4 regions of the Rhizobium sp. BK008 genome follow, and region 4 is predicted to be linked to each of the others. Evidence: riboswitches for the same ligand, from Rfam matches in the RefSeq annotation. Region 4 holds a riboswitch; each other region holds the start of a gene.
What was found. A riboswitch is a leader RNA that binds a small molecule or an ion and turns the genes downstream of it on or off. The one in region 4 is predicted to bind cobalamin.
Positions count from the first base shown of each region.

Region 1: another riboswitch for cobalamin. It lies ahead of bluB (5,6-dimethylbenzimidazole synthase); the one in region 4 lies ahead of cobU (bifunctional adenosylcobinamide kinase/adenosylcobinamide-phosphate guanylyltransferase).
Region 2: another riboswitch for cobalamin. It lies ahead of nrdH (glutaredoxin-like protein NrdH); the one in region 4 lies ahead of cobU (bifunctional adenosylcobinamide kinase/adenosylcobinamide-phosphate guanylyltransferase).
Region 3: another riboswitch for cobalamin. It lies ahead of FHT69_RS26175 (CbtB domain-containing protein); the one in region 4 lies ahead of cobU (bifunctional adenosylcobinamide kinase/adenosylcobinamide-phosphate guanylyltransferase).

Region 1 is NZ_JACIFK010000001.1:1,219,999-1,225,956, forward strand. Features, by position in the region: gene FHT69_RS05920 (methyl-accepting chemotaxis protein) at 1-257, opposite strand, end outside; gene FHT69_RS05925 (DHA2 family efflux MFS transporter permease subunit) at 489-1,892, opposite strand; cobalamin riboswitch at 2,089-2,277, shown strand; gene bluB (5,6-dimethylbenzimidazole synthase) at 2,318-3,007, shown strand; gene FHT69_RS05935 (DUF2865 domain-containing protein) at 3,011-4,102, opposite strand; gene FHT69_RS05940 (ribonuclease H) at 4,441-4,977, shown strand; gene FHT69_RS05945 (NADP-dependent malic enzyme) at 5,044-5,958, opposite strand, start outside.
Region 2 is NZ_JACIFK010000008.1:364,520-370,477, forward strand. Features, by position in the region: gene nrdF (class 1b ribonucleoside-diphosphate reductase subunit beta) at 1-735, opposite strand, end outside; gene nrdE (class 1b ribonucleoside-diphosphate reductase subunit alpha) at 909-3,113, opposite strand; gene nrdI (class Ib ribonucleoside-diphosphate reductase assembly flavoprotein NrdI) at 3,092-3,496, opposite strand; gene nrdH (glutaredoxin-like protein NrdH) at 3,510-3,731, opposite strand; cobalamin riboswitch at 4,012-4,238, opposite strand; gene FHT69_RS27740 (heavy metal translocating P-type ATPase) at 4,478-5,958, opposite strand, start outside.
Region 3 is NZ_JACIFK010000008.1:21,276-27,233, forward strand. Features, by position in the region: gene FHT69_RS26155 (sensor histidine kinase) at 1-1,304, opposite strand, end outside; gene FHT69_RS26160 (sulfite oxidase-like oxidoreductase) at 1,601-2,263, shown strand; gene FHT69_RS26165 (hypothetical protein) at 2,248-2,880, opposite strand; gene FHT69_RS26170 (CbtA family protein) at 2,930-3,676, opposite strand; gene FHT69_RS26175 (CbtB domain-containing protein) at 3,790-3,999, opposite strand; adenosylcobalamin (AdoCbl) riboswitch at 4,013-4,155, opposite strand; gene FHT69_RS26180 (histidine phosphatase family protein) at 4,244-4,798, shown strand; gene FHT69_RS26185 (putative bifunctional diguanylate cyclase/phosphodiesterase) at 5,343-5,958, shown strand, end outside.
Region 4 is NZ_JACIFK010000001.1:1,069,055-1,075,012, reverse strand. Features, by position in the region: gene cobN (cobaltochelatase subunit CobN) at 1-1,276, opposite strand, end outside; gene cobW (cobalamin biosynthesis protein CobW) at 1,281-2,330, opposite strand; gene cobU (bifunctional adenosylcobinamide kinase/adenosylcobinamide-phosphate guanylyltransferase) at 2,335-2,844, opposite strand; cobalamin riboswitch at 3,066-3,462, opposite strand; gene FHT69_RS05175 (chloride channel protein) at 3,721-5,511, shown strand; gene FHT69_RS05170 (adenylate/guanylate cyclase domain-containing protein) at 5,540-5,958, opposite strand, start outside.

The DNA.
Region 1 (5,958 bases), 150 kb from region 4:
TCGAGCGAGGGATCGTCGCGGTAGAGCGAATAAGCCTCTCGAACGGCATTCGCCTTGCCCCATTTCACGCCGCCCGCCGCCAGAGAGGCAAACTGCTCCGCATCCTTGGACCAGTTCGCCTTGGCGCCATCGATCAGCGCTCGGGTTTCGTACATCCATGTGTAGGTAGCAAAGGCGGAAATGCCGCACAGATTGACGGCCACGATAATCGCCGCCAGCTTGGCTGTCAGAGGCATCGTTTTCAAAAATTGGAACATTCCGCGGGGGCCTAGAATTGCGGCTCAGTCGGACATGTTCCCGACCGGCGTATCAATACGGGCATCCACGCTGACGGTCACATCACGAGCGCTCATGCCCATGTCCTGATAGCGACCCAAAACGCGCAAACGCAGTGTGTATTTGATGTGTGAATAAATCATAAAGTAGAAAGGGATGCCGGAGCACACGCGTGTGATTTCGCTATCACGCCCGCTGGTGATCTGCCGCGATCAGCTGTTTTCCGCGATCGCCTCTTCGGGCTCCGTCTGCCGGTGTTTGCGGCGGCGCGTCGTCAGTTCCGCGCCGGCATCGCGCGGCAGCCGCAGGAAGGTGATGCAGGCGAGCGCCGAAATCGCCGAGACGCTGAAGAAGGCGACGTGGAAATCCGAGACCAGCAGCCGGCCGCCATGGAAGCTGCTCGAAATTTCGAGGATGCCGCCGGCGATCGCCACACCCATTGCCATGGAGATACGCTGGGCAACGGCATTGATCGCGGTTGCCTGGCTGCTGTCGGCGGCGGCGACATCGCCGAAGGCCATGGCGTTGACGCCCGAGAAAGCCATGGAGCGGAACAGGCCGCCGATCAGCAGGCAGGCCATGATCAGGAAAAGCGGGGTTTCGACGGTGAACAGGCCGTTGATGCCGAGGAAGATCGCCGCCAGCAAGGTGGTGATTGATATGACGGTGCGGAAGCCGAAGGCATTGAAGGTGCGCGAGGCGGCGAATTTCGAGCCCATGGAGCCGAGTGCGCTGACGAAGGTGACCGAGCCCGATTGCAGCGGCGTCAGGCCGAAGCCGAGCTGCAGCATCAGCGGCATCAGGAAGGGCAGCGCGCCGAGCCCCATGCGGAAATTCGAGGCGCCGAGGATCGCCGCCCGGAACATCGGGTAGCGGAACATCTTCGGATCGAGAAGCGGATAGGGTGCGCGGCGGGCATGCAGGAGGTAGAGGAGACCGGCAAGGATGCCGATCGCAACCGTGACATAACCGTAGATGACGGGCACGGCCGGCAGGCTGATCACCGAGACGCCGAAGACGAAGCCGGAGAAGCCGAGGCCGCACAGGAAGAAGCCCGGGAAATCCATCGGCCGCGGGCTGCGCGGCTCGACCGCCGGCAGGAAACGGGTGACGAGGATGATGCCGAGCACGCCGATTGGGACGTTGATCCAGAAGATCCAGTGCCAGGTGAGATAGGTGGTGAGGAAACCGCCGATCGGCGGCCCCATGATCGGGCCGATCAAGGCGGGAATGGTGAGCCAGGCCATGGCGTCGACGAGTTCGTGGCGCGGCGTCCCCCGGACCAAAAGCAAGCGGCTGACAGGCGTCATCATCGAGCCGCCGGCGCCCTGGATCAGCCGCGAGATGACAAAGGCCGTGATCGAGTTGGAGAAAGCGCAGGCGACCGAGCCGATCATGAAGACGAAGATCGCCATGCGGAAGATGTTGCGCGCACCGAACCGATCGGACATCCAGCCGCTGATCGGGATGAAGATCGCCAGTGCCACGAGATAGCTGGTGACGGCGAGCTTCAGCGCGATCGGCGAGGTGCCGATATCGGCTGCGATCGCCGGCAGGCTGGTGGCGATCACGGTCGAATCCATCTGTTCCATGAACAGGGCGACCGCAAGGATCATGGGCGTGAGGCGGGGCACGGGCAACCCGGATGCTGCGAGGGACTGTATCGTCCATACGCCTTCGGTGGTGATAAGGCCATAGAAACTATGGATGAAGGAGCTTGTCGAGCCGCTTCAAACCGACGCGGGAGGGTGCGTGGCTCAACGTGGTTCCCGACTGCGTCCTCGGGCCGGCTTGCCGTCGCCGCGCTTTCCTGAAATAGATGCGCCGTCAGGTGCCCGCCATCAACGCGGGAGAATCGGGAATCCGGTGCAAGGCCGGAACGTGCCCAACGCTGTAAGGCCGACGCTTGCCGCTTCATCTCGCCACTGGCTTCTCGCCGGGAAGGCTGCGGCAGACGGATGACGCCGAGTCAGAAGACCGGCCTGGCAAGATTGACCGATCCGCGCGGACGGCGGGCGGTTGCGTTGTTGGGGATTTGACGATGCGACCCTTTGATGAGGATGCCCTTTCGGCGGCGTCCGGTTTTTCCTTGGCCGAGCGCGAGGCCGTCTATCACGCGATCAAGACGCGGCGCGACGTTCGCAGCCAGTTCCTGCCCGATCCCTTGCCTGACGATGTTGTGGAGCGGCTGCTGACGGCCGCCCATCATGCGCCCTCCGTCGGCTTCATGCAGCCGTGGAATTTCATTCTGGTGAAAAGTGCCGCGGTCCGGGCGCGCGTCCAGGACGCCTTTGTGAAGGCCAATGAGGAGGCGGCGCTGATGTTTACCGGCGAGCGGCGACAGGCATACCGCTCCCTCAAGCTCGAAGGCATCACCGAGGCACCGCTCGGCATATGCGTGACCTGCGACCCCACCCGCAGCGGCAGCGTGGTGCTGGGGCGCACCCACAATCCCAGGATGGATAGCTATTCCACAGTCTGCGCCATCCAGAATCTCTGGCTTGCGGCGCGGGCGGAAGGGGTCGGCATCGGCTGGGTCAGCATTTTTCGCGAAGGCGATCTGAAAAGCATTCTCGGCATACCCGAGCATATCGAGGTGGTCGCCTGGCTCTGTGCCGGTTTCGTCGATCGGCTTTATGACGAGCCGGAACTCTCCGTCAAAGGCTGGCGGCAGCGTCTGCCGCTCCAAGAGCTCGTCTTCCATGACGGGTGGGGACGCAACGACCCGTAGCAATCACTGCTGTTGAGGCTGCGGCCCCGGTGTTGCCGGATTGGCTAGGTCGATCGAGCCTTGATCACCGGCAAGAAATTGCGGGCCGACCTGGCGGACCTTGTTCTGCACGGGATCGTAGGGGCGCTCCGGGACGGATGGTTGCGGTGGGGCTGCGGCAGCATCCTTCGCCGTGGGATTGGTGCGGATGGTGGTGATCGAACCTTGTTGCGGCGGTTCGCTTGACGGCTGCTTGCCGCGCATCTCATCGTAGTAGGCGGTGAGATTGCAGGCGCAGGAGGACTTTTCCCCCGGCGTGCGGTTCTTGTAGGCAAAGGCGTTTTTCATGGCGCTGTAGGGCGTGCCCGTTGCGACCGAGATCATGTTCGAGGCTTCGGTGCTCGTCACGTCACGATAGAACAGCTCTGTCTCGATACCCGGGCACATCTTGGCGCACGTCTGGGCGTCGCGGCCGAAATCGACCGAAGTGGCGTTCGAGCTGATCGGGAAGAAGCCGCCGTCGCAGGTGCGCACACACATGGTGCTGACCGGCGAGAGCATTTCGGCCCGCGGCAGGCCGTAGCGCGGATCGACCTCTTCACCGCCGCCGAGCGGAATGAAGGTATCGGTGCGCATCGCCTGCTCCTCGATGCTCGGGGCGGGGTCGGCGGCGCTGCGATCGCTCGGGGCATAGAAGTTTTCGCTGTTGCAGCCATTGCGATCGAGCGCGGCGATCAGTTCACGGCGCGTCCCATCATCGCCGCTCTGGCCGGCCAGCTCGTTACGGCGGTCCTGGAGATATTGGATATTGTCGATCATGCGGCCTTCGGACTGCGAGAGTTCACCGCAATAATCGGCATTCTCGCCGCCGATCACGACCATGCTGCCCGAGGTGCAGCCATTGTTGCGCAGCTCGTTGCGAACCTTGCGCAGCTCGAGGTTCTGCTCGGCCATGGCGCTGGCATATTGGCGCGCTTCCCGGCCGTTGCTATTGCCGATCGATCGCGGCAGATCGGCGAGACGGCCGCGCAGGTCCTCGCAGACAGCGCTCGTCTGGGCGGCGGCCGGCGCTGCGAAGGCGAGGAGGAGGGCAAGAGACAAGTTTCGGCGTTTCACGGCGTCGTCCGGGGTGAGCAAAAAGTCGATCGGTCGATTGCGGCCTCGATCGCCGCGCATTGTCTCTTAAGGCGTTTCTCTTAATGAGCTTGGAGAAAATCCTAGCGCATTTTCGCGATCTTATCCAGCAGACGCGGGTAATCTTCCGTAAGGGGAGGTCGGGGCAGATTCATTGTCCATGATCCACATTGCCCTACAGTTCTCGGTCGGGGCGGGCACTGTTGCCGCCACCATCGTCAATGGTTGACACAACGCAGAGGTACAGTTCGAATGTCCGCTTCGGGGCGAGCAGGCAGTCGCAAATTGCGCTGGCGCAGCGAAGGCAAAAAGCGGAGAAAATGACGAGCATTTCCAACAAGCTTCACTTCCCTGCAACAACAGTCGGAATATCGGAAGGCCAACATGGCCTCCACCTCTTCGTCGACGGTTGCTACGAACCCGGCTCCGGGCATGGGGGTTGGGCTTTTGTCGCTTATCGCGATGCCGTGGAGATCGCCTCCGGCTTCGGCGGCGTCGAAGATTCCGCCAATAATTCGATTGAATTGGCCGCCGTCCTCGAGGCGGCAATATGGATCAATAGCCAAACGACAGGCGAAGCTGCGACCATCTGGTCGGATTCCGTCTACGTCGTCAAAGGCTGCAACAGCCGGCGGCATATCTGGAAGAACAATGGCTGGAAGAAAAGCAGCCCGAATGGCAATGGCCGAAGCCGAACGATCGCCAATGCGGAACTCTGGAAAGCGGTTGACCTTCAGCTGTCCCAGAACGGTCTGGTGGCAATTGCCTGGTGCAAAGGCCATTTCGGCATCGCCGGCAACGAACGTGCGGACGCGCTTGCGGATAGAGGGCGCCTTTCGTTACAAGGCGCCCGATAGCTGTTTCATATCAACCGGTTGCAGATGCCCAGGACAAGCCTGAGCATGACGAAATGAGGAGCCGGCTTAGGCCGGCTGCGATGCTTCGACGACGGCGAGTGCCGCCATGTTGACGACGCCGCGGGAGGTGACCGAAGGGGCAAGGATGTGTGCGGGCAGGGCCGTGCCGAGCAGGATCGGTCCGACATGCAGGCCGTCGGTCATCGACTTGACGACACCAAGCGTGATGTTGGCGGCATCGAGGTTCGGGAAGACCAGGAGGTTCGCTTCGTCGTGCAAGGTCGTGTCCGGCATGACGCGCTTGCGCAGCGCTTCGGTGATGGCGCTTTCGCCGTGCATTTCGCCGTCGACTTCGAGATCGGGAGCGGCGTCGCGCACGAGCTGCAGAGCGCTGCGCATTTTCGTGGCGCTTTCGGATTCGCGCGAGCCGAAGTTCGAATGCGAGACGAGGGCGGCGCGCGGGGTGATGCCGAAACGGCGGATTTCCTCGGCCGCCAGCACCGTCGCCTCGGCAACCTCCTCGGCGGTCGGATTGAAGGTGACGTAGGTGTCGGTGAAGAAGGTGGCGCCGCGCTGCGAGATCATCAGGCTGAGCGCCGAGAAATCACGGACGTCCTTGCGCTTGCCGATGATCAGGCGGACATCGCGCAGGTGCTTCTCGTAGCGGCCTTCGAGGCCGCAGATCAGCGCATCGGCCTCACCGCGCCGCAGCGCCAGCGCGCCGATGACGGTGGTGTTGGTGCGCACGATGGTGCGGGCGGCTTCGGGAATGACGCCGCGGCGGCCGACGAGCGAGAAATAGAGATCGACATATTCACGGAAGCGCGGATCGTCTTCCGGGTTGATCACCTCGAAATCCTGCAGCGGCCGGATGCGCAGCCCGTAACGCTTGAGGCGCGTTTCGATGACCTGCGGGCGGCCGATGAGGATCGGTTCGGCGAGGCCTTCCTCGAGCAGCACCTGGGCGGCGCGCAGCACGCG
Region 2 (5,958 bases), on a different contig from region 4:
GAGCGCTTCGGTATATCTGGCCTCGTTATCGTAGAGTTCGAGCAGCAGCTCGAAGGCGAAATCCTTGATCTCCTGCCTTCTCTCATCACCGAGCCGCTCCAGCCCGCGCTGGAACTTGTAGCCGATATAATAGCCGTGCACCGCCTCGTCGCGGATGATCAGGCGGATCATGTCGGCCGTGTTGGTGAGCTTGGCGCGGCTCGACCAGTACATCGGCAGGTAGAAGCCGGAATAGAACAGGAAGCTTTCGAGGAAGACGCTCGCGACCTTCTTCTTCAGCGGATCGCCGGAGCCGTACTGCTCCATGATCAGCGCCGATTTCCGCTGCAGGAATTCATTCTCCTCCGACCAGCGATAGGCATCGTCGACATCGGGCGTCGAGCACAGCGTCGAGAAGATCGAGGAATAGGAGCGCGCATGCACAGCCTCCATGAAGGAGACGTTGGAAAGCACCGCCTCCTCATGCGGCGTTGCCGCATCTTCCATCAGCCTTATGGAACCGACGCCATTCTGGATCGTGTCGAGCAGCGTCAACCCGGTGAAGACGCGGATGGTCAGTTGTTGCTCGACCGGCGTCAGCGTCGCCCAGGAAGGAATGTCGTTCGAAAGCGGCACCTTTTCCGGCAGCCAGAAATTACCGGTGAGCCGGTTCCAGACTTCGAGATCCTTATCGTCCTCGATACGGTTCCAGTTGACGGCGCGCACGCGGCTGATCGGCTTTACGGCGATGTTCATGGTGATTATGTCCTCAATAGATCTGATGGCGCTCGGAGCCCCCTCACCCTGCCCTCTCCCCCAGGGGAGAGGGGATGTCGCGCCTGCCGCAAATGTCTTCTCCCCATCGGGGAGAAGGTGCCGGCAGGCGGATGAGGGGGCCATTTGCTTAAAGGCTCGCGGCCGAAATCAACTCACAGCGTACAAGACACACAGCCCTGCACCTCAGTGCCGGACAGCGCCATTTGGCGAAGGCGGATGTAGTAGATCGTCTTGATGCCCTTCTTCCAGGCATGGATCTGCGCCCTGTTGATATCGCGCGTCGTCGCCGTGTCGCGAAAGAACAAGGTCAGCGACAGCCCCTGGTCGACATGCTGGGTCGCCGCCGCATAGGTGTCGATGATCTTCTCCGGTCCGATCTCGTAGGCATCCTGATAATAATCGAGATTGTCGTTGGTCATGAACGGTGCCGGATAATAGACGCGGCCGATCTTGCCTTCCTTGCGAATTTCGATCTTCGAGACGATCGGGTGGATCGAGGAGGTCGAGTGGTTGATGTAGGAGATCGAGCCTGTCGGCGGCACCGCCTGCAGGTTCTGGTTATAGAGGCCGGAGGCCATGACCGCCTTCTTCAGCGCGGCCCAGTCTTCCCTTGTCGGAATATGGATGCCCGCCGTCTCGAACAGCGCCCTGACCTTCTCCGTCGCCGGCTCCCAGAGCTGGTCGGTATATTTGTCGAAATAGTCGCCGGAAGCATATTTCGAATTCTCGAAGCCCTTGAAGCTTGTGCCGCGTTCGACCGCCAAGAGGTTCGAGGCGCGGATCGCGTGATAGGTGACCGTATAGAAATAGATGTTGGTGAAATCGACGCCTTCCTCCGAGCCGTAGAAGATGCGTTCGCGGGCGAGATAGCCGTGCAGGTTCATCTGGCCAAGGCCGATCGCATGGCTCTCGTCATTGCCCTTCTCGATCGAGGGAACCGAGGAAATGTGGCTCATGTCGGAAACGGCCGTCAGCGCCCGGATCGACGTCTCGATCGTCTTGCCGAAATCGGCCGAATCCATGGCCGCAGCGATGTTCAACGAGCCGAGATTGCAGGAAATATCCTTGCCGAGATGTTTGTAGGAGAGGTCGTCGTTATAGTCGCTCGCCTCGCTCACCTGCAGGATCTCCGAGCAGAGATTGCTCATCGAGATGCGTCCGGCGATCGGGTTCGCCCGGTTCACCGTGTCCTCGAACATGATATAGGGGTAGCCGCTCTCGAACTGGATTTCGGCAAGCACCTGGAAGAATTCGCGCGCCTTGATCTTCTTCTTTGAAATGCGGGCATCCGCCACCATCTCGCGGTACTTTTCCGTCACCGAAATCTCGGTGAAAGGCGCGCCATAGACGCGTTCCACGTCATAGGGCGAGAACAGGTACATGTCTTCATTGTTCTTGGCGAGCTCGAAGGTGATGTCGGGCACGACGACGCCGAGCGACAGCGTCTTGATGCGGATCTTCTCGTCGGCATTTTCACGCTTGGTATCGAGGAAGCGCATGATGTCGGGGTGATGGGCGTTGAGATAGACCGCACCCGCGCCCTGCCGCGCCCCGAGCTGGTTGGCATAGGAAAAACTGTCTTCGAGCAGCTTCATCACCGGGATGATGCCAGACGACTGGTTCTCGATCTGCTTGATCGGCGCGCCGGCCTCGCGGATATTGGTCAGCGACAGCGCCACGCCGCCGCCGCGCTTCGACAATTGCAGCGCCGAATTGATCGACCGGCCGATCGATTCCATATTGTCCTCGACGCGCAGCAGGAAGCAGGAAACCAGCTCTCCGCGCTGCTTCTTGCCGGCATTGAGGAAGGTCGGCGTCGCCGGCTGGAAACGGCCGGAAATGATCTCGTCCACCATGTCGCGGGCAAGGCCCTCGTCGCCGCGCGCAAGCGCCAGCGCCACCATGCAGATGCGGTCCTCGTAGCGCTCGAGATAGCGCTTTCCGTCGAAGGTCTTCAGCGTATAGCTGGTGTAATATTTGAAGGCGCCGAGGAAGGTCGGGAAACGGAATTTCCTGGCATAGGCCTGGTCGAACAGGTCTCGCACGAAATTGAAGGAATACTGGTCGAGAACCTCCTGCTCGTAATAACCCTCGGTCACGAGGTAATCGAGCTTTTCCCTCAGATTGTGAAAGAACACCGTGTTCTGGTTCACATGCTGCAGGAAATACTGCTTGGCCGCCAAACGATCCTTGTCGAGCTGGATCCGCCCATCCTCGTCATAGAGGTTCAGCATGGCGTTCAGCGCGTGATAGTCGAGCGTTTCCGCCGCTTTCAAAGGGCGTTCGCCGGCGGGATGAGCAAAAGTGTTATGCGGTTTTGCGCCCGCATCCCGCGTCAGAGTTGTTCCCGTGTCCAAAATCGTTCCATCCCGTGTTTGACGTTGGCGACGTCGTCTTCCGTGCCCATGAGCTCGAACCTGTAGAGATACGGCACCAGGCATTTCCGCGAGACCACGTCGCCGGCGAGCCCGTATGTCTCGCCGAAATTGCTGTTGCCCGCGGCGATCACGCCGCGGATGTGTCCTCGGTTTTCCGCATCGTTCAAGAAACGGATCACCTGCTTGGGAACGGCACCCTTGCCGCCGTCGCCGCTATAAGTCGGCACAACAAGCACGAAGGGTTCGTGGATATGGAACGCGTCAACGCCACCGGTCGGAATGCGCGCCGCGCGCAGTCCGAGCTTGGCGACGAACCGATGGGTATTTTCGGATCGGCTGGAATAATAGACGATCAACCCCACCGCTTGTCCTCACTCAGGAGAGCGCGCTGATCATGTCGGGGCGGAAGCCCGCCCAGTGCTGCTCGCCGGCGATGACGACAGGCGCCTGCATGTAGCCGAGGCTGCGGACCCGATCGAGCGCTTCGGCATCCTGCGAGATATCGACGATGTCATAATCGACACCCAGACGGTCGAGGGCGCGGTAGGTGGCAGTGCACTGGACGCAGGCAGGCTTGCTGTAGACGGTAATGGTCATAGTATTCCTCGTGACGACGCGATTGGGACGCAGGACATCGATCGGAAATCTCTCGATATCCGTCGAAAAGGCTCTGTATTTTGCAGCTATGCGGCTCGTTCAGCCGCCGGGCGCGACGTGCCCTTTATATTGCGCGGGTGGCGGCCTGAATTGAGATACTGACATGACTTCACCCCGAAGTGGCTCAATGCGAAGGTTTCAGGGGCGGAGGTTCGGGCCTGCGCAACGCGATGCGGAGATCCCCGCAGCCATGCAAACGCGACCTTCCGGACACCCCGCCCGTGGACGTTTTGTTCGAGGCAGGTCTCCTGGCTCACGGGTCAAAGCACCCTGCCCCAGCCTTCCCAAGGCCTCATGCCTCAGTGACCTGAAATCGGACAGTTGCTCTCCGCTCACAGTTGCGGGGGCAGCTCCGGCGTTGTTGCGCCGTCATGGCGAAACGCACCGTATTCCCGTCTTAGCCATCGCTCCCTACGAATCGATGGAACCTCGAACACTAGATATAGTACGCCAATCCAAATTCGCGTCAACGGATGGTTTGTGCATTGCGTTACGACAGGTTTGAAATCGCTACATTCCTGTGAAGAACATGGATAACCAAAGCTTAAAGACAGCAGGCTGTGGAGAAGCCCCACGAGGGGAGCCGACCTATGACCGGTCCAAAGATTTCGGTTCGAGATCAGGCCCGAATCGTCGATGGGACATCCCGCCGGTGACGGGCGCCGGAGGATGAAGTCGGGGAATGCTTATATCTTTATCCGAAGCAGCCGCAGCGCGTTGATCGTCACCAGCACGGTGGCACCGGTATCGGCGAGGATCGCCGGCCAGAGCCCGGTAATGCCCATGATCGTCGTCACCAGGAACACCGCCTTCAGCCCCAGCGCGATGCTGATGTTCTGCAGGATGTTGCCCATCGTGCGTTTGGAAAGTTCGATCATCCGCGCCACGTCGCCGACGCGTCCGTGCAGCACGGCGGCATCCGCGGTCTCCAGTGCCACATCGGTGCCGCCGCCCATGGCGATGCCGATATCGGCAGCGGCCAGCGCCGGAGCATCGTTGATGCCGTCGCCGACCTTGGCGACGATCAAGCCCTGGCGCTTCAATTCGCCGACGACACGCTGCTTGTCCTCAGGCATCATCTCCCCGAGCCAGTCGATGCCGAGCATGCCGGCCACGGCTGCCGCCGTCCGCTTGTTGTCGCCCGTCAGCATCATCGCCTTGACGCCTGCCGATTTGAGGCTAGCGAGCCCGGCCTCGGCATCCTCGCGCGGCTCGTCGCGCATGGCGATCAGGCCGGCCGCGATACCGTTGACAAGCAGCACCGATACGCTCTTGCCCTCGTCGTTGAGCGCCGTGATGCGTGCATCCTGCTCCGCGCTGAGCGCCCCGAGCGCACGGGCAGCCGGCGGCGACAACAGGTCCAGCGTCTCGCCGCCGACCTTGCCGCTGACACCCTTGCCCGGCAGCGCTTCCAGCTCAAAGGCTGGCGGCACGGGAACGCCGTCCGCCTTGGCGCGGTTGAGGATAGCCAGGGCCAAGGGATGGCTGGATCCCTGCTCCAGCACCGCCGCGCGCGACAACACCTGCGCCTCCTTCAATCCGAAGGAAATGATGTCGGTCACCTGTGGCCTGCCCTCGGTCAGCGTGCCTGTCTTGTCGAAGGCGACCATCGTCACCTTGCCGAGCGTTTCCAGCACCGCGCCGCCCTTCATCAGCAGCCCGCGCCGCGCCCCCGCCGAAAGCGCAGCGGCGATTGCCGCCGGCGTCGAGATGACAAGCGCGCAGGGGCAGCCGATCAGCAGGATGGCGAGACCCTTATAGATCCATTCGCCCCACGACCCGCCGAACAGCAGCGGCGGAACGATGGCAACCAATGCTGCGACCACGACCACGCCGGGCGTGTAATAGTGCGAGAAGCGGTCGATGAAACGCTCGGTCGGCGCCTTCGATTCCTGCGCCTCCTCCACCAGCTTGACGACTCGGGCGATGGTATTGTCGGCCGCCGCCGCCGTGACGCGAACCCGGAGCAGCACATCGCCATTCACCGTGCCGGCAAAAACAACGGCATCGACACCCTTGCGCACCGGCGTGCTCTCACCCGTCACCGGCGCCTCGTCGATCGCACTCTCGCCGGAAACAATGATGCCGTCCGCCGAGATCCGGTCCCCCGGACGCACCATGATGACGGCGCCGACGGCAAGGCTTTCCGCCGGCACTTCCCGCGTCT
Region 3 (5,958 bases), on a different contig from region 4:
TTGCGGGCGAAGTTGCGCAGGTGCCGGCTGATCGCGGCCATGCGGTCAATGAGCCCGCCGATACGCCGGATATTGTCCCGCGCCTCCTCCGTCCGGCCCCGATCGATGAGCACGGAGGCGCTGTCCGTATAGGTCTTCGCCGCGGCGAGCGGCTGGTTGAACTCGTGCGAAAGAGCGGCCGACATCTGTCCGAGGCCGGCGAGCTTTCCGGCCTGGATCAGATCGGCCTGTGTCTGGCGGAGTTGTTGCTCGGTCAGGCGCCGCTCGGCGATCTCTTCTTCAATGCGGCTGTTCACGCGGGCAAGATCGGCTGTGCGTTCCTCGACGCGCCGCTCCAGCTCGTTGCGGGCGTCGGCCTGCATCTGCATGCGCTCGGCAAGCCGCGCCCGCCGCTGGCGAATGACCGCGACCGCGAGCCCGGCAATGCAGAGGATGAGAAAGACCGCCGCAAGCGCGGTGCGCGCCTGGGCGCGGATGGAACTCGTCTCCATCAGCACGTTCACGGTCCAGTCCTCGGCCGGCATGTAGTGCGAGAGCACCAGATATTCGCTCGAGCCGCGCTCGCCGGCGAGCGTCATCAACTCATGCGGCTCGAAGCGCTGACGCGTCACCGGCAACGCCGTCAGCCTGGCATTGGCATACCGCCGCGACGCTTCGGTGCGTGCGATGCGATCGGCCGTCAGCGGCAGGATAGCGCCATAGAGCCATTCGGGGCTGCCGGACATGAAGATGATGCCCTCCGGATCGGAGACGAAGATCTTGTATTCGCCGCCGCCCCAGGAGGATTCGATCATGTCGATATCGACTTTGAAAACGATGACGCCCCGAATATCCGCGCCGGTCCGGATCGGCGCGGCAAAATAATAGCCGCGCTTCAGCGAGGTGGTGCCGAGCGCGTAGAACCTTGCCTGCCGGCCTGCGATCGCATCCTGAAAATAGGGCCGGTAGCTGAAATTCTGTCCGACGAAGCTTCCCGGTCCGTCGTAATTGCTCGCCGCGATCGTCTCGCCATCCGGTTTGACCACATAGATGTCGGAGGATTTCAGCAGCCCGTTGATCTCCTTGAGATAGAGATTGGCGGCATCGCGTAGCGCCGCATCCTCAGGCGCGCTCACCAGTTCCTTGATGTCGTCGTGATCGGCAATCAGCGCCGGCAGCGCCTCGTAGCGGTTGAGGTGGCCGCTGAGCGCCGACACGGCAAGGCGCAGCGCCGTTCCTGCCTGCGCCGAGGCTTCCCCCATATAAGCGCGTGTCGCAATCGCGCTTCCATAGGTGAAGAAGGCGAAGATGATCAGCGGCACCACGAGCAACGCCGCTATCGCACGATATCTCGAAGACAGATCCGGCTCCTCCCCTTTCTGCCTCCACTCCCCAGCAAGGCATACCCAACAACGCCAAGTCTAGCGCATCGGCCCGAAAATCGGAATCGATTTTCAGAAAGCACGACGCGTAGATTCAAAATGCTAGAGCGTCCTTTGTGCGTCCGAAAGGACGTACAAAGGACGCTCTAATAACCCCGGCAAGGTTTTCCAAGGGCCTGCCGAAACTTGACACTGAACGAGCGCGGATATCCTATTGCTGCATCGCAAGGAAGCCCATCATGAGCGACGATCAGACCCCCGCCGACAGCAAGCTCACCACATCCAAGCGTCGCTGGGCGGCCGAGGGCAAGTTCCTGACCGGCCGCATCAGCCGACCTGAAACCGAGCGTTTGCCGCCCGGCCAGCACCTCGTCAAAAACTGGCCGGTGCTCGATCTCGGCCAGCAGCCTGTTGTCTCCACAGAGACTTGGCGGCTCGACGTGCGCGGCCTCGTCGAAACACCGCTCACCCTCACCTGGGCCGCCTTCCAGGCGATCGAGCAGAGCACCAGGATGAGCGATATTCACTGCGTCACCACATGGTCGCGCTACGACAACAAATGGAAGGGCGTCTCGACGCGTGATCTGCTCGACCTCGCCATGCCGAAACCCGAAGCCGGTTACGTCATGCTGACCAGTTATGACGGCTATACCACCAACCTGCCGCTCGCTGATTTCGCCGCCGAGGACGCGATCCTTGCTACCGCCTGGGAAGGCCTGCCGCTGACGCCGGATCACGGCGGCCCGATGCGTCTGGTCGTGCCGCATCTTTATTTCTGGAAAAGCGCCAAATGGCTGCGCCGCATCGAGCTGATGCCCGACGACGAGGCTGGCTTCTGGGAAAAGAACGGCTACCATATCTACGGCGATCCATGGCGCGAGCAGCGCTATTCCGACGATTGAGCCTTCGGCCGCAGGAAGTGGCGAAGCCCAAAAAAAACAAGGCCGAACAATGCAGCGAGCCCGGTCAGCGACGCCATGCTGGCTGGATGAAGTGGCACCTTGCCCCAGTGTGGCTTGATGACATCGGCGGTGTTGAAGGCCTCGCCGCTGAACCGGCAGGTGACGAGCGCAAGGCCGCGCCGCGTCATGTCGGCGTCGACGGCGGAAATGATTTCATTCGCGGCAGCCCTCTCTTGCGGCATCTCGCGCATCGACAGCAAGACCGCCTTGGCCGCCGCGAGATAGGCATGGGCGCATTCGTTGAACGGGCTTTCCTCGTCCGTCACGCTGCCCGGCACCCGGCCCCAGAGACAATAGGAATACTGGATCTCGGCATAGTTCAGGACGCGGCGGAACGGCTCGTTGGTATCGACGGCACGGGAAGCAAGGTCGATGATCCCACTGCGATAGTCTGCAATCACCGCCATCTCGCCATGGGAAATTTCCGGAATATCCAGTCCGGTATGGCTGCCGCCGCCGCTAGGGCTATGGGCAAGAGCGCTTCCAGCAACCACACAAAAAAAGACGGCGGTGGCAAACGCCGTCGACACGAGTGGTATGGTTCTGCTGCTTGTCATGGCCGCCCGAAAAGTTCAGGGCGCCGGCAAGCGGCGCCCTTCGATGCGTTCAGTGAAATGCCGTTGCCGGCCGGCCGCGTTGCCCGTCCTTAACGGCAAGCCGCTTTTCCGCCAGCACTCCGAAGGCAAGGCCCAAGGTTGTCCAGAGGATCACATGCATGCCGAGCGAAGTCGTGCGGAACCGCCAGAGGACCATCGCCGAGAAGTTCTCCGGCACCTCGTTGATCGGCGGCAGCAGATAGAGCACGACGCCGATGAAGACGAGATAAGCGATTCCGGCGATGATCGCGCCATTCCAGAGACCGAAACGCCCCGCGAGGCGGCGCGACAGCGCCACCGCGGCAATCAGCGCGGCGAGCGAGACGACGATCATCAGGAAGAACAGTTCGGTCCTGACGCCGATCGTATCGGGATTGCCGACCGCCGGCGGGTTGGCCGGATACTTGATACCGGGAACGAGGACGATCGCCACGAATGCGGCAATGGCGATGACGGCCGAGGTGCCGCGCGCCGAAAGGCTGCTGAAACGGCCGTGCACGAAAGCGAAGGCGAGAGCGAAGAGCCCGCCAACGGCAACGCTGTAGGCCATGACGCCGGTGAAAAGGCCGAGACCGGCCTGCGTGGCGCGGCTGACGATTTCAGGTTCGGCAGCTTCACCGGCCGCCTGGGCACTCGCCTCCTCGAAGGCGATCGCCGCATCGACCAGCGGCTCGCCGAAGATATGCGCAAAAGCGAAAACGAGGATGCCAGCAATCAGGCCCGCGAGCATGCCGCGAAGCAGAAGATTTCCAACCATGTCAGGAACTCCCCTAAAGCATGTCGCGCAAAAGTGTGCAGCGATTTTGCGATAACGACATGCGAAAACAAAGACCTAAAGTGAGGCGCGAATCTGAAAGATCGCGACGCGCTTTAGTGGCAGGGAAAGCCGAGGAGATGACGGCCGTCATGCACGAATTCGTGCACATACATCCCGTTGAACAGCGCCATCGCGCCTTCCTCGGTGCCGACAAAATAGAGAACGATGAGCATCAGCAGGCCACCGAAGATCGCCCATGGCAGGATCTCTCCCAGGGGGATCGGCGCCGGTGCCGCGACGGGCGCAAAAGTGGTGTCAGACATGTATTCCTCCGGGAATGACGCGTTCAGTCGAAAGAGTGCTTGTGCAGTAGGGTCTGACTTCCAGCGCGAAGAGCTTTCGACACGCTGGTCACAGTGGCGCGACCGCGCCGGATTTCCACCGGCTTCCAAACCCGCAACAGCACGGTTATATCTGCACGCCGAAGAGACTGTCAACGAAACTTCACAAGCCGGCCAAGGGCCGTCCTGCGCCGCTACAGCCGCACTCCGGGAGATCAGAACGACCGTGAATACGCGCCTCACCTGGATCTGCCACGGCGCGACGATGGCGAGCCGCAAGGCCCTGTTCCCGCTCGACGAACCGCTGGAAGGCAAGGCGGCGGAAGAAGCCGACAGGATGGCCGCCCTGCCCCGCGCCGATCGCGTTGCCACGAGCCCCGCTTTGCGCGCCCGCCAGACTGTTGACGCGCTCCGCCTCCAAGCCCGGATCGATCCGGCGCTTCGCGACTGCGACCATGGCCGCTGGGCCGGCAGATCGATCGCCGCGATAGAGGCGGAAGAGCCTGAGAACCTCATGGCCTGGATGAGCGATCCTGAAGCGGCCCCGCATGGCGGCGAGAGCCTTCTTGATTTGAGAACACGCGTCGCCGACTGGATGGAGAGCGAATCCGCCCTCGGCGGCCATGTGATCGCCGTCAGTCACGCAGCCGTCATCCGGGCGGCGGTCGCCCATGTGCTTCAGGCGCCGCTCTCCTCTTTCTGGCTGAGCGACATCGAGCCGCTCGCCGTCATTCGCATGACCAGCAATGGACGACGCTGGTCTCTGCGCTTCCAGCATTAGAGCGCCGTGCGTCCTTTCGGACGCACAAGGACGCTCGGACACTTTCAATCCTCGCATCGCGCTGTCCGAAAATCGATTCCGATTTTCGGACCGATGCTTTAGCGAGTCCTGATCATATCCAGCCTTACACAAGCAAATCGCGTCATCTCTGTTGAACCCGGTTTCGCGGGGACTACTTCCTTATCCCAAGGAGATGGAAGAATGACATATGATTGGAGTGGGGAGCGCACGCGGCGCCTGCGTTTGATGCGTGTCGCCACAGTCACAGTTCTGGTCGGTCTCATCGTCAGCGTCCCGCTGCTGATCGTCACCGCCTGAAGCACGAAAAAGGGCGAGCGATGCCATGGCACGCTCGCCTTCGTTTTTTCCGCACCTGCCATTCTGCCAACCACGAAGAGGGCTCGCTCGGCGTTTTCCTCTGGCGCCAACGGTCCCTCGACGGCACATCAGGAGGCTGCCGCCTCCGATAATTCGCCTTCTGGTTTCAACGAACATTTCAGACTTTCGTGCTACTTCCGCGAAGGGTGGAGATGGAGAAGGCGCAGTGCCGGTATTTTTCCAGAGCAGGGCCGGAAGGCAATGTGTTTCGATCGTCGGGTTCGGGATTACTCTCTGGCTCCTCTGCACCCTGTTGCAGCTTGACGACAGCCTTGTCTACTTCATGACCGGTTTCGGCGAGTACGGCGCCGACAAGCTCGTTCTGGCGCTCGGCATCGCCGGCGCCATGAGCTTCATCTATTCGGTGCTGCGCATAGCCGACCTGCGCAAGGAAACGGAACTGCGCGCCACCGCCCAGGCAAAGGCCGATTGGACCGCAACCCACGACCATCTCACCAAACTGCCGAACCGCTACGCCTTCGAGCGCAAGATCCTCTCGCGGCCGATCAAGGACGATGAGGCCGAGATCGAGGAGTGGGATCGCAACGTCACTCTCTTCTCCGTCGACCTCGACGGCTTCAAGAAAGTCAACGATCTCGTGGGCCACAAGGGCGGCGACGTCCTGTTGATCGAGGTTGCCAGACGCATCTGTGCACTCGGCAATGCCGATTGCGTCTATCGCTTCGGCGGCGACGAATTCATCGTCGTCGCCTTCGCCCTGACGGCGCAGCGCGAGGAGCGTTTTGCCAAGCTGCTGATCCAGGCGGTCACCCGGCCGATCC
Region 4 (5,958 bases):
CGTTGCCGAGCCGGCCATCGCGATTCGGATAATTCGCCATGACGAGCGCGATGCGCCGGTCGCCGGCGCAGGCCCTCCGCAGCCGCGCCCAGTTGGCGGCAAGCTCCGCCGTATAGCGCACCCGGCCGGCATCCGGTTCGCTGGCGACGATATTCGTCTCGACAGCCGCATCGTAACGCGCCGCCGTCTTGAAGGAGACAGCCCGCGCCAGCACCCGGCCGTCCACCTCTGGGAGCGCCACATTCATGCCGAGATCGCGCGCCGACAGGCCTTGCGAGGAAGCCGCCCACGCCTCCCTCGAAGAAGCCGACAGGATAGCCTGCAGTACGATCGCCTCATTCGCCTCCAGCACCGTTGACTGCCGATCCGCACCCGGTGCCGAGACGGCAAAGCCAGTCGTGTTGATGACGACATCGGGCTTCAGTGCCGAAAACACGCTTTCGAGAATGCCTGTCGAAACGGGATCCTTGAGGCTATAAGCAAAGACCGGCAACGGCCGGAGGCCAAGTGCGACCAGCGCCTCGACCAGCGCCTCGATCGGCCCGATCTCGCCGCTTTGGACGAGGGCGCGGTAGAAGCTGATAGCGACGACGGGGGAAGGTGCGGGTTCGATTCCCATCTTCTCCGTCGAGTTTGAGGTACCCCCCTCTGTCCTGCCGGACAAAGAGGCAGCCACGCGCCAAGACTCCTCCGCAACAACCTGCCGCCACTCCTCAACCCCGATCAACCCTCGCCCCGGCCACCAGATGCCGGCCTTCATCAGTGGCACCGCCGGCGCCGGCTTCTCCATGCCTGCCAGCATCGCCCCGGCATAGTCGAGGAAGGCCCGCGCATTGGCATCGCCACCCTCGATCAGATAGGCCCACAGCGCATTAAGATCGTCGAGATCAACATTGGAGAAAGGGACGAGCCCGGCATCCGGCTTCGCATCACCCGGAAGCACCGCGATCAATGCACCGGCGCGGGACGCTGCGGCATGCAGCGCTTCCAGCGCATAGTGAAAATAGCTGGCACCGCCGAGCGCCCGCACGATAATCAGCTTGGCATGCCGCGCCGTGCGCTCGACATAGGTATCGACCGACATCGGATGCTTGAGGCTCATCAGGCTGGCGAGCCGCAGCGAATGCTGCCCCTTGCGGTCGCGGTGGGCGGCTGCGATCGCGGCGAGTTCGCTGTCGGCGGCCGACAGGAACAGGATCTCGCCCGGCGTCTGCCCGAGGTCGATCGCCTCCTCGCCGTCGCTGATCGTTCCCTGCTGGGCCAGAAGCAGATGCATTGGTTTATGCCAGCTCTTCGATTGCCGTCCTCACCGCGTCCTGATCCATCTCGTGCAGGCCGATGACGACGAGGCGCGTCGTGCGCTTTTCGCCTGGAGCCCAGGCGCGGTCGAAATAATGATCGATGCGGCTGCCGACGGCCTGGAGCTGCAGGCGCATCGGCTTGCCGGCGATATCGACGAAGCCCTTGAGGCGCAGCACGTCATGGGTTGATATGATCGCCTTCAGCTTCTCGACGAAGCCGGCGGGATCGGCAACGGGTCCGAGATCGACGACGAAGCTGTCGAACTCGTCGTGGTCGTGCGGCGCGCCGTCTTCATGCTCCAGCTCATGATGCGACTTGCGATTGGCGACATCGTCCTCGGTGCCGATACCAAGGCCGAGCAGGATGCCGGCCGAGACTTCGCCGTTCTTCGCCTCGATGATCGCGGGTTTGCGCACCGTGCGGGAGGCAACCTCGTCGCGCACCCTGATAAGACCTGCCGCGTCGATCAGGTCGGTCTTGTTGAGCACGATGAGATCGGCGCAGGTGAGCTGATCCTCGAACAGCTCCTCGATCGGGCTTTCGTGATCGAGCGATTCATCCTCGGCGCGGCGCGCATCGACGGCATCATGGTCGTCGGCGAACCGGCCGGCGGCAACGGCGGCGCTATCGACCACCGTGATGACGCCGTCGACGGTCACTTGCGTGCGGATATCGGGCCAGTTGAAAGCGGCGACCAGCGGCTGCGGCAGGGCGAGGCCCGAGGTTTCGATGACGATGTGGTCGGGCCGCTGTTCGCGCTCGAGCAGCTTCGTCATCGTCGGAATGAAATCGTCGGCGACAGTGCAGCAGATGCAACCATTGGTGAGTTCGATGATGTCGTCCTCGGTGCAATTCTCCGCGCCGCAGCCCTTCAGCACGTCACCGTCGACACCGAGATCGCCGAATTCGTTGATGATGAGCGCGATCTTCTTGCCGCCGGCATTGGTGAGCAGGTTGCGGATCATCGTGGTCTTGCCGGCGCCGAGGAAGCCGGTGATGACGGTTGCAGGAATTTTCTGCTGGTTCATGAACTTAACCCTTCATTTTCAGCGGCAGGCCTGCCGCGATGAAATAGACTTCGGCGGCCTTCGCCGCGATCGATTGGTGCAGCCGGCCGGCATGATCGCGGAAATCCCGCGCCATGCGATTGTCAGGCACGATGCCGAGGCCGACCTCGTTGGAAACGAAAACGAGCCGCGCCTTCGCGGCGGCCAGGAAATCGGCGAGCGCTGCAAATTCCGCCGCCATGTCGCGCTCCTCCATCATCAGATTGGTGACCCAGAGCGTCAGGCAGTCGATCAGCACGATGCGTCCCTCGCCGTCGATGGCGCCAAGCTTGCCGACGAGATCGAGCGGCTCCTCATGCGTCGTCCAGGACGGACCGCGGTCGGCCTTGTGCTGAGTGATACGCGCCTGCATCTCCTCGTCCCAGGCCCGGCCGGTGGCAAGGTAGTGGCGGTCGAGGCCGGTCGCGGTGACGAGAGCTTCGGCGAAGCGGGATTTGCCGGAGCGCGCGCCGCCGAGGATGAAGATGGTGGTCATGCTCAGACGCTCCTCAGGGAGGGTGCGTAGCCGTGGCTTGTTCCGAGTGCACCTTTTTCGACTGCTGGGGGGACCGAGTATTCGACATAACCGGCCGAAAGCACTCCTCTTGCAGGGCTGCTTGGAGGCGTCGCGAGCGCCGCACCAGGCCGCGCTGAATTCAATCGTTCAGCCAAGACAACCTCCGTGCTGGCAACGGGCGTAGTGCCCAGGTGTGGGCTTCTGGCCCGGCACGTAATGGCAGGTCTCCTGGCTCGCGGTTATCGGCCGCGATCGGGGCAGACCGGAAACCGGTCGCCCTGATCGTGCCGGCGGATCATCCTCGCCTTCCCGGCTGCATTGGTGAAAAGGTGGACGATTCGTAGATTTAGAGGCGTCCGACCCCGGTTGATCACCATGCATCTCCAGTGGCTTTTCCGGCATATCGCCCATCCCGCCCGCTTGCATGATTGCAAGCCGCCGGCCGGAGGGGCTCGGTGCCGGATGGAAGACCTTGACCGCTCTACAGTCGCGGGGTCGGCTGTGATGAAGGCGCCCGGTTTGGGTCCGCCCCTTCACATTCCCTTTTCATCCAGAAGGGCGCAACACCGATCCGGAACCATCCGTTATGTCAGGATGGTCGGGCGACCATCCGTTGAGGGATGGTTAGGCAAGCCGGGGTGTGAAGTCAACCGGCCTTGGCGGCCGGGCAGCTCCCGAGCAGATGGCGCAACCCTATCAACACGACTTACTCTACCTAAAATATCGTCATTTATCAGAGGCTTACGTCATAAATATTTGTCCCGGGCGCCGGCTTTTCGCCGCAATTGCGTCGCAAGCGGACTGCGCGACCATCTCCGCCCTTGACCGGGCCTCTCCCCGCCTAGTTGTCTAGCCATGCTTATGAAATTGGATCGGCGCCGTTTCCGGGCGCTGCGTGTTTTCTTCGATTCGGGCCGCCTGCGGGCGCTGACCCGCCGCAGCGAGGTCGGCCTGTCACTGGCGGGCGCCGTCGTCGGCATCATCTCGGGTCTCGCCGTCACCGGTATGAGCTACGTCTCGAGCGAGCTGCATCAGCTGATCTTCGGCATCGCCGATAGCGAGCGGCTGAGCTCATCCGAGATCGAGAACAAGATGCTGCTGCTCACCGCACCCGTCATCGGCGGCGCCCTGCTCGGCCTGTTGCTCCTGGTGCTGGCGAAACGGCGCAAGAAGCCGATGGTCGACCCGATCGAAGCCAATGCGCTGCATGGCGGCCGTCTATCCTTGACTGACAGCATCATCGTTGCCGTCCAGAACCTGATCTCCAACGGGTTCGGCGCCTCGGTCGGACTGGAGGCCGGCTATACCCAGCTTGCCGCCGGCCTTGCCTCGAAATTCGGCCTGAAGCTGCAGCTTCGCCGCTCCGACCTGCGCATCCTCGTCGGCTGCGGCGCGGCGGGCGCCATCGCCGCCGCCTTCAACGCGCCGCTGACCGGCGCCTTCTATGCCTTCGAGCTGATCATCGGCACCTATACGATCGTGTCGCTGACACCCGTCGTCGTCTCAGCACTCATTTCCACCCTTGTCGCAAGGCTGCTTGCCGATGGTGATTTCACCCTCGATATCGGCAGCTTCGGCTCGGTCGTGCCGGCCGACTATATCCCGGCGCTGCTGCTCGGCGCCTTCTGCGCCGGCATCGGTATCCTGATCATGCAGGGCGTCTCCTTCGTCGAGGAACTGGCGCGCAAGAGTTCGATCGCCCCACCCTTCCGCCCGGCGCTCGGTGGCGTCATCGTCGGGCTCTTGGCGATGATCTCGCCGCAGGTGCTCTCGGCCGGCCACGGCGCGCTGCATCTCAACCTCTCCCGCGAGGTGGCGATCCCGACACTGATCGGTCTCTTCCTGTTGAAATCCCTGGCCTCGGCGATCTCGATCGGCTCCGGCTTCCGGGGCGGCCTGTTCTTCGCCTCGTTGTTCATGGGCGCCCTGCTCGGCAAGCTCTTTGCCTATTGCGGACCCTATTTCGCCGATGCGACGCTGACCCCCGTCATCTATGCCGTGGTCGGCATGAGCTCGCTTGCCGTCGCCGTTATCGGCGGACCGCTGACCATGACGTTCCTGGCGCTCGAAATCACCGGCGATTTCCCGATCACCGCGCTGGTGCTCGCCGCCGTCATCACCTCGTCCCTCGTCGTACGCTCGACCTTCGGCTATTCCTTCGCCACATGGCGTTTCCACCTGCGCGGCGAAAGCATCCGCAGCGCCCACGATGTCGGCTGGATTCGCAACCTGACGGTGGACAAGCTGATGCGCGCCGACGTCAAGACGGCAAAAGCGAGCATCACCCTGGAAGAATTCAAGCAAGTCTTCCCGATCGGCTCGGTCCAGCGCGTCGTCCTCGTCGAGGAGAGCGACAAATATGCGGGCCTCGTGCTGGTGCCGGAGATTTACGCCAATCCGACCGACGCACAGGACGAGGGCAAGACGCTTGCCGATTTCATCCACTACCGCAACGATTTCCTGCAGCCGCAGATGAATGCCAGGCAGGCGGCGGCTATCTTCGACAAGAGCGAAAGCGAAGCGCTCGCCGTCGTCAACAATCTGATCGAACGCAAGGTGATCGGCCAGCTCAGCGAAAGCTATACGCTGCGCCGCTACAGCGAGGAACTCGACCGCCGCCGCCGCGAGGTCTCAGGCGAGATTTAAGCGTCGTCGCGCCGACCGGATCGTCGTTTCAGGATACCATGTCGGCGAGCTTGAACACGTTTACCGCTTTCGAAACCCCGCGCAATTCGAAAGATCCCAGACAGTCGTTGGCGACGGCACAGGTGACGGCGAAGCTTTCCGACATCAGAAGGTGATGTCCGAGCGCGCCGCAGAGTTTTTCAAGCCGCGAAGCCTCGTTGACGGCGCTGCCGATAACCGTGAAATCAAGCCTGCCGCGTGCGCCGATATTTCCGTAGAAGACCTCGCCGAGATGCAGCACGACATCGACGCCGATGTCAGGACCTCCATCATTCCTCCGCTGACCATTCAGCACCTTGTTGGCTTCTAGAATATTCCTTGCGGAAGCCAGTGCGGCCATGCAGGCCTTTTGCGGGTCTTCAGCATCGGTCGGAAAGATCGCCAGCACGCTATCGCCCATGAACTTGA